One region of the Streptomyces sp. NPDC127100 genome, then DNA from elsewhere that is predicted to be linked to it. Evidence: riboswitches for the same ligand, from Rfam matches in the RefSeq annotation. Region 1 holds a riboswitch; the other holds the start of a gene.
What was found. Region 1 has a riboswitch for S-adenosylmethionine ahead of thrC (threonine synthase). Riboswitches for the same ligand answer to the same signal wherever they lie in the genome.
Positions count from the first base shown of each region.

Region 2: another riboswitch for S-adenosylmethionine. It lies ahead of ACFWJB_RS25380 (aminotransferase class V-fold PLP-dependent enzyme); the one in region 1 lies ahead of thrC (threonine synthase).

Region 1 covers NZ_JBHXFL010000008.1:156,864-161,228, reverse strand. Annotated here, with positions in the region: gene ACFWJB_RS11800 (hypothetical protein) at 142-825, shown strand; gene ACFWJB_RS11795 (glucosyl-3-phosphoglycerate synthase) at 861-1,832, opposite strand; SAM riboswitch class I at 1,974-2,129, shown strand; gene thrC (threonine synthase) at 2,148-3,449, shown strand; gene ACFWJB_RS11785 (ubiquitin-like small modifier protein 1) at 3,446-3,721, shown strand; gene ACFWJB_RS11780 (cold-shock protein) at 4,163-4,365, shown strand, end outside.
Region 2 covers NZ_JBHXFL010000032.1:72,596-76,960, reverse strand. Annotated here, with positions in the region: gene ACFWJB_RS25390 (cytochrome bc complex cytochrome b subunit) at 1-770, shown strand, start outside; gene trpD (anthranilate phosphoribosyltransferase) at 901-1,965, shown strand; SAM riboswitch class IV at 2,041-2,157, shown strand; gene ACFWJB_RS25380 (aminotransferase class V-fold PLP-dependent enzyme) at 2,323-3,711, shown strand; gene ACFWJB_RS25375 (Lrp/AsnC family transcriptional regulator) at 3,937-4,218, opposite strand.

The sequences.
Region 1 (4,365 bases):
CCCCAAATCCTCAAACGTGCCCGCGCGTCACCTCGGCGGCGATTTGGTCACGTGACTTGTGTGGATGCTGTGAACACATCAAGTATGTGAGGTGCACATTTCAGAGATCAGGGGGTGGGCGCCGTGCTCGTACGAAGGCGCATGAACAGACTCGCCGGTGCCGCGGCGACGGTCGCGGTCTCCGCGCTGGCCCTTGCCGGCTGCGGTGACGGGACAGCGGACACGACGGCGGAGGAACGGCCGGCGGCGGCCACCGCGACACCGGGCGACGCTAGCCCCACGGCCGAGGCGTCCCCCACCGGGGCGACGACCTCCGCGCCCGCCCCGACACCGACACCGACACCGACGCCGACCCCCGTGACGCTGCCGGACTTCACCGGGCGGAGTGCCGGGTCGGCCGTCCTCGCGGCGAAGCGGGCGGGACTCGGCTACACCGTCCGGCTCCAGGGCACCGGACGGCAGGCATCCTCCTGGGGCACGGGGGAGAAGGTCTGCGAGCAGACCGACGGCCCCGGTGGCGTGACCTTCAGCGTCCCCCGCGACGGCCGCGACTGCGCCGGGCGCCTGCTGCACACCCCGAAGCCGACGCCGACCCCCGAACCGGCCAGGACGCCGGACGCGGGCGGCTCGGACACGGGCACCGGGGCCGGGGCGGGCACCGGTGCCTGCGAGCTCACCAGCCCCGCGGGCAACTGCTATGCCGACGGCCAGTTCTGCGCCAAGAAGCACCGCGGTCTGAGCACCCACGGCCGCGGCGGCGAGTACCTGACCTGCGAGCCGGACTCCGCCGGCCGCTGGCGCTGGTCGGACGGCGTCGCCGGCTGACGCGGGCGGGCCCCCGGCGGGAGCACCCCCGGGGCTCAGGCCACTCTTCTGGCCGCGTACTCCGCGATCTGTGTCATCGGCGGGCGTTCCTCGGTGTCCACCGAGTAGGTGCGCGGCTCGAAGCCGGTGCTGCCGCGTTCGAACTGGGTCAGCGACGGCCGGACCAGATGGCCGCGGGCCAGCCGGAGCTGGGCGGTGCGGTAGATCGCGGCGGACATGCGGCCCAGGGCCTGCCCGTCCTGGTGCCGGTGCCTGCGGACGCCGACGTCGACCTGCGCGAGGGCGTCCAGGCCCACCAGGTGCAGGGAGTCGACCAGCATGCCCAGCTCCACCCCGTAGCCGACCGGGAAGGGGAGCTGTTCGAGGAGCGAGCGGCGGGCCGCGTACTCGCCGCCGAGCGGCTGGACGAAGCCGGCCAGCAGCGGCCAGTGCAGATTGAGCAGCGGGCGGGCCATGAGTTCCGTGACCCGCCCGCCCTGGCCGGCGGACTCCTGGCCGCCGGCGTGCCCGTCGGGCATCGTGAGCGGGCGGTCGTACATGGCCTTGACCAGGTGGACCTCCGGGTCGGTGAGCAGCGGGCCCACGATGCCGGAGACGAAGTCGGCGGAGAACTCGCGCAGGTCGGCGTCGACGAAGCAGACGATGTCGCCGCCGGTGACCAGCAGCGAGCGCCACAGCACCTCGCCCTTGCCGGGCACGGCGGGGATGCGGGGGAGTATCTCGTCGCGATGGACGACGCGCGCCCCCGCCGCCGCGGCCACCGCCGACGTGCGGTCGGTCGACCCGGAGTCCACGACCACGAGCTCGTCGACGAGCGGGACCCGCCGCATCAGCTCACGGCGGATCACCGTGACGATGTCGCCGACGGTCGCCTCCTCGTCGAGCGCGGGCAGCACCACGCTGACCGACTGGCCCGTGGCACGTTTGGCGGCCATGATCTGGGCGATCGTGCGATCTGCCACGGACCAGGAACGCGCGCCAAGCCAGCGCTCGACTTCTTCCAGCACGGTCGGTGGGCTCCTTCGTGATCCATCTCGCGGTACGGACGACTATCTCAACAGTCGTGGCCGTCGGTTACAGTCTTGAACAACGCGGAGGACCGGCGCATGCCGGGTCACCGTGTGCACCAGCGCAAAACAACCACATACCGCTCATCCAGAGGGGCAGAGGGAAACGGCCCGATGAAGCCCCGGCAACCCTCCAGTCGGTTCTCGTAGATCACTGTCGATCGCAGCGCGAGGCTCCCGGCTAGGGAAGGTGCCAAATCCGTCTCACGGCGAGATGCGTCGTGAGGAAGATGAGGAGAAAGGGCCTCGCCTCACATGGCTGTGCAGACTGTCGCAAGCGGCAACGACACCACCGCTTCCCCCGCCTCCCCCGTGGACCTGGGCCCCGCCGCGGCGCTCTCGTGTCGCGAGTGCGGCCACCGCGTGCCCCTCGGCCCGGTCTTCGCCTGCGAGGAGTGTTTCGGCCCGCTGGAGATCGCCTACGACTTCTCGGCCTACGACACCGAGGAGCTGCGGAAGCGGATCGAAGCGGGCCCCGCGAACATCTGGCGCTACGCGCCCCTGCTGCCCGTCCCGGCCGACGTCGCGACCAAGCCGAACATCAACCCGGGCTGGACCAAGCTGGTCCAGGCCGAGAACCTGGCCCGCGAGCTCGGCGTCACCGGCGGGCTGTACGTCAAGGACGACTCCGGCAACCCGACGCACTCCTTCAAGGACCGCGTCGTCGCCCAGGCCCTGGAGGCCGCCCGCGCCTTCGGCTTCACCACCCTGTCCTGCTCCTCCACCGGCAACCTCGCCGGCGCCGTCGGCGCCGCCGCCGCGCGGGCCGGCTTCCGCTCCTGCGTGTTCATCCCGCACGACCTGGAGCAGGGCAAGGTCGTCATGGCCGCGGTCTACGGCGGTGAGCTCGTCGGCATCGAGGGCAACTACGACGACGTGAACCGCTTCTGCTCCGAGCTGATCGGCGACCCGGCCGGCGAGGGCTGGGGCTTCGTCAACGTCAACCTGCGGCCCTACTACGCCGAGGGCTCCAAGACCCTCGCGTACGAGATCTGCGAGCAGCTCGGCTGGCGGCTTCCCGACCAGCTCGTCGTCCCGATCGCTTCCGGCTCCCAGCTCACGAAGATCGACAAGGGTCTGCGGGAGCTGATCGGGCTCGGCCTGGTCGAGGACAAGCCGTACAAGATCTTCGGCGCGCAGGCCGAGGGCTGCTCGCCGGTGTCCACCGCCTACAAGGCGGGACACGACGTCGTGCGCCCCCAGAAGCCGAACACCATCGCCAAGTCCCTCGCGATCGGCAACCCGGCCGACGGCCCCTACGTGCTCGACATCGCCCGCCGCACCGGTGGCGCGGTGGAGGACGTGACCGACGAGCAGGTCGTCGACGCGATCAAGCTGCTGGCCCGCACGGAGGGCATCTTCGCGGAGACCGCCGGCGGTGTGACGGTGGGCGTCACGAAGAAGCTGATCGAGAACGGCGTGCTGGACCCGTCGCTCACCACGGTCGTCCTCAACACCGGTGACGGCCTCAAGACCCTCGACGCGGTGGCCGGCACCGGCCTGACCGCGACGATCCGCCCCAACCTGGACTCCTTCCGAGAGGCTGGCCTCGCATGAGCGTGACCGTTCGCATCCCCACCATCCTGCGCACCTACACCGGCGGGAAGGCCGAGGTCGCCGCCGACGGCGCGACCCTCGCCGAGGTCATCTCGGACCTGGAGAAGAACCACACCGGGATCGCCGCTCGCGTCCTGGACGACCAGGGCAAGCTGCGCCGCTTCGTCAACGTCTACGTCAACGACGACGACGTCCGCTTCGAGCAGGGCCTGGAGACGGAGACCCCGGACGGCGCCGGCGTCTCGATCATCCCGGCGGTCGCGGGCGGCTGAGACGCCTCCTTCGTTACCTTCGGTAAACGGCGTCACTCCGCGTTCAGTGAATTGCCCCCTCCCGTGAGAGAAGTGGAGGGGGCAATTCCATGTGATTGAGCGCGGTAGAGTTGGGGAACGCGCTCCCGATCACCGGGACGGCGCCCCGGAATTCCTGCCCCAGGCCCGACAAGATGTAGCCAAAGTGTGGGCGTATTTCGCGGCTTTTGTTCTCTTTGTGTAGCCCGACTTGACCCGAATTCAGGCGCATTGTCGCCACATTCCGGACCGGCTACGTCCAGATTTCTCGTCCGATTGCCCTGTTGCAGACGGCAGTTGGACAGATACATTCAGCCGCGGTCGACGCGTTCCGGCGCACGCCCCCGCCCATTGGGGGGTGAGGTCTGACCCGGATCCGCGAAGTGCGGATCTGTGCAAGGGCCAGTAATAGGGGAGTTAGGCATGGCTCAGGGCACCGTCAAGTGGTTCAACGCGGAGAAGGGGTACGGCTTCATCGCGGTCGACGGTGGTGCGGATGTTTTCGTCCACTACAGCGCGATTCAGATGGACGGCTACCGCACCCTCGAAGAAGGCCAGCGGGTCGAGTTCGAGATCTCGCAGGGTCAGAAGGGCCCGCAGGCCGACATGGTTCGCCTCAGCGCCTG
Region 2 (4,365 bases), on a different contig from region 1:
ACCCGATCTGGAGCATCGGCCCCTACCGGCCCGACCAGGTGTCGACCGGAGCCCAGCCCGACTGGTACATGGGCTTCGCCGAGGGTCTCGTCCGCGCCATGCCCGGCTGGGAGATCAACTTCTGGGGTCACACGCTGGTCCTGGGCGTGTTCGTCCCGCTGCTGGTCTTCGGTCTGTTCCTCGCCGCGATCGCCGTCTACCCCTTCATCGAGTCGTGGGTGACCGGCGACAAGCGCGAGCACCACATCCTGGACCGGCCGCGCAACGCCCCGACCCGTACGGGCCTCGGCGTCGCCTGGGTCACGGCGTACATCATCATGCTGATCGGCGGTGGCAACGACATCGTCGCCACGCACTTCCACCTGTCGATCAACGCGGTCACCTGGTTCGTCCGGATCGGGTTCTTCGTCGGCCCGGTCATCGCCTTCGTGATCACCAAGCGGATCTGCCTCGGCCTCCAGCGCCGTGACAAGGACAAGGTGCTGCACGGACGCGAGTCCGGCATCATCAAGCGCCTGCCGCACGGTGAGTTCATCGAGGTGCACGAGCCGCTCAGCCAGGGCGCCCTGCACACCCTCACGTCGCACGAGCAGTACAAGCCGGCCGAGATCGGCCCGACGGTCGACGAGAACGGCGTCGAGCGCAAGCCGAAGAGCGCGGAGAAGCTGCGCGCCAAGCTCAGCAAGGCGTACTACGGCGAGGGGTCGCAGATCCCGAAGCCGACCGTCGACGAGTACAAGGAGATCACGAGCGGCCACGGCCACCACTGACCCTCCAGCGTCGCCACACCACGGTCGAAGGGCCCCGTCCGGTCTGCGGACGGGGCCCTTCGCCGTGCCCGGGGGCTGGATAGGGTGGGACCACACTCCTTCCACGACGTACACGATTCAGGAGCGGCTCATGAGCGCTGTGACCCCCGCTGGAGGCGACACCGCGGCGGGCCGCTCCTGGCCCGCCCTGCTGAACGGTCTGCTGGACGGCCGCGACCTGTCCGCCGACGACACCGCCTGGGCGATGGACCTGATCATGCGCGGCGAGGCGACCGACGTGCAGATCGCCGGGTTCGCGACGGCGCTGCGGGCCAAGGGCGAGACCGTCGGCGAGATCTCCGGCTGCGTGCGGTCGATGTACGAGCACGCGCACGTGATCGAGGTGCCCGGCGAGACGGTCGACATCGTCGGCACCGGCGGAGACGGCGCCAGGACGGTCAACATCTCCACCATGTCGGCCGTCGTGATCGCCGGCACCGGCGCGAAGGTCGTCAAGCACGGCAGCCGTGCCGCGTCCTCGGCGTCCGGCGCGTCCGACGTGCTGGAGAAGCTCGGCGTCAACCTCGAGCTGACCCCGAAGCGGGTGGCCCAGGTCGCCGAGGAGGCCGGGATCACCTTCTGCTTCGCGGTCAAGTTCCACCCCGCGCTGCGCCATGTGGCGACCGCGCGCGGCCAGCTGGGCGTGCGGACCGTGTTCAACTTCCTCGGACCGCTGACCAATCCGGCGAAGGTGAAGGCCCAGGCGGTCGGTGTCGCCGACCCCCGGATGGCCCCGATCATCGCCGGGGTGTTCGCCGAGCGCGGCAACTCCTCCCTGGTGTTCCGCGGCGACGACGGCCTCGACGAGCTGACCACGACCTCCACCTCCCGGGTCTGGGTGGTGCGGGACGGCACGGTGACCGAGGAGACCTTCGACCCGCGGGACGTCGGCCTGGAACTGGTGCCGGTCGAGGCCCTGCGGGGCGCCGACGCCTCCTACAACGCCGACGTCGCCCGTCGGCTGCTGGCCGGCGAGGAGGGGCCCGTCCGTGACGCGGTGCTGCTGAACTCGGCGGCGGCGCTGGTGGCCCTGAAGCCCGGCGACGGCCCGCTCACCGAGCGGATCAGGGCCGGCATGGAGCAGGCCGCCGCGTCCATCGACTCCGGCGCCGCCCGGCGGACCCTGGAGCGCTGGGTGGCCGCCAGCAACGCCTGAGCGGACCGTGACGCCCGTCCCGCGATCCGGACCCGGGTTGCGGGGCGGCGATCACTTCACGTACGTTCCTTTCCAGGTCATGAGTGACAGTCATACGGCCCCGGCCGACTGTCCGGCAACCCTCCGTCCGTGGCGGGGTGCCCCGGGTGAAGACCAGGCCGTGGACAGCAGGGTTCACGGCAAGCGCGGACCCCTCGCGGAACCAGGGGTCCTGGGTCGTCCGAGGGAGTCTTCCGTGAATCAGCGAATGCGATAGGGCCGCAGAGCCCCGCCTCCGCATCCCCTCACTTCCTCTCGTCCCGCGCTCGAGCCGTACCCGCTCGCGCGGCGACGACCTCTGCCTTCACGGGAGCACCCATGTCCGTCTCCGCCGTCGCCGCCGACCAGTCCGTCGCCGCCCCGCTGCCCGTCCTGGGCCGGGACGTCACCGTCCCGCTCGTCACCGGCGGCGAGGTCACCTACGCCGCGCTCGACTACGCCGCCAGCGCGCCCGCGCTCCAGCGGGTCTGGGACGACGTCGCCGCCTACGCCCCGTACTACGGCAGCGTGCACCGCGGCGCCGGGTACCTGTCCCAGCTGTCGACCGACCTGTTCGAGAACGCCCGGAGGACCGTCGCCGAGTTCCTCGGCTGCCGGGACGCCGACCAGGTCGTGTTCACCCGGTCCACCACCGACTCCCTGAACCTGCTCGCCGCCGCCCTCCCGGCCGGCTGCCGGGTCTTCGTCTTCGAGACCGAGCACCACGCCTCGCTGCTGCCCTGGCGGGACGCGGACGTGACCTGCCTCGACGCCCCGGGCAGCCCCGCCGAGGCCGTCGAGACCCTGGAGCGCGCGCTGGCCGCCCGCGAGCCGTACGGCCCCGCCCTGGTCTGCGTCACCGGCGCCTCCAACGTCACCGGCGAGCTGTGGCCGGTGCGCGAACTGGCCGCCGCCGCGCACGCGCACGGGGCCCGGATCGTGCTGGACGCCGCGCAGCTCGCCCCGCACCACCCGGTCGACGTCCGTGACCTGGACGTCGACTGGGTCGCCTTCTCCGGGCACAAGCTGTACGCCCCCTTCGGCGCCGGCGTCCTCGCGGGCCGTGCCGACTGGCTGCGCGAGGCCGAGCCCTACCTCGCCGGCGGCGGCGCCAGCCGCAGCGTCACCCGGCGCGCGGACGGCGGCGTGGACGTGCGGTGGCACGACGGCGCCGCCCGCCACGAGGCCGGGTCGCCCAACGTCATCGGCGCCTACGCCATCGCCTCGGCCTGCAAGGCGCTCACCGAGGCCGGGTTCGCCACGCTGGTCGCGCGGGAGGAGTACCTGGTCCGCAAGGTCCGCGAAGGGCTCGCCGGGGTGCCCGAGGTCCGGGTCCTGTCCCTCTTCGGCGACGACGCCCCCCGCGTCGGCGTCCTCTCCTTCGTGGTCGACGGCTGGAACAGCTCGCACTTCGCCGCCGCCCTCTCGGCGGAGTACGGCATCGGCGTCCGCGACGGCCTGTTCTGCGCCCACCCGCTGCTGCGCACCCTGCTCGGCAGCGACCCGCAGACGCAGGGCGAGTGCGGCGCCCCCGAGGCGGCGCCGGGGGAGAGGTCCCTCAACGCCGTCCGGGTCAGCTTCGGCGCGGGCACCCCGGACGAGCACGTGGAGCGGTTCGTGAACGCCGTCAAGGAGCTGGTCAGCGACGGCGCCCGGTGGAACTACCGCACCGAGGACGGCCGGTGCGTGCCGGACACGTCCGCCGCCGGGACGGGCACCGCCGCCTGAGCCGTCCGTACCGGCGCGGCGGCGTCCGGACGGCGGGCCCTAGGGTCTGTCGTTCGGATCAGGCCGGCTGTGACGGACGGCGCGTCCCGGCCGGCCCGAGCGGGGTGTGGTGCGTGCAGCTGCAAGGCGGAGGAGGGCGCCAGGGCGGAGCCCTGGCAACCGACGACAACGCGGCAGATGTGAGTGCCACACCCCGCGACGCCGGCATGATCCAAACGGCGGGCCCTAGTTGTCCAGGCCGATCGCGAACGCCGCCTCGAGGTCGTGCTGCGAGTAGGTGCGGAACGCCACGTGGGTGTCCGTGCCCTCCACGCCCGGGATCTTGCTGATCCGGCCGGGGATGACCTCCGCCAGGTCCTCGTGCTGGTGGACCCGCACCATGGCGATCAGGTCGTAGGTGCCGGTGACCGAGAAGACCTCGGTGACGTTCTCCAGCGAGGCGATCTGCTCCGCGATCTCGGGGATCCGGTCCACGCTGGTCTTGATGAGGACGATCGCGCTGATCACGGCTGATTCTCTCCCTCGGTGCGCACTGGGACACCCACTCTAGGGCGTGGTCCGCCGGGAGGCGACGCCCGGCCGGGGCTTCGGCGCACCAGGGCCTCCAGCGAGGCGCGCATCGTCTGTCGTGGGCGTCGGGGTGCTCCGCCGCCG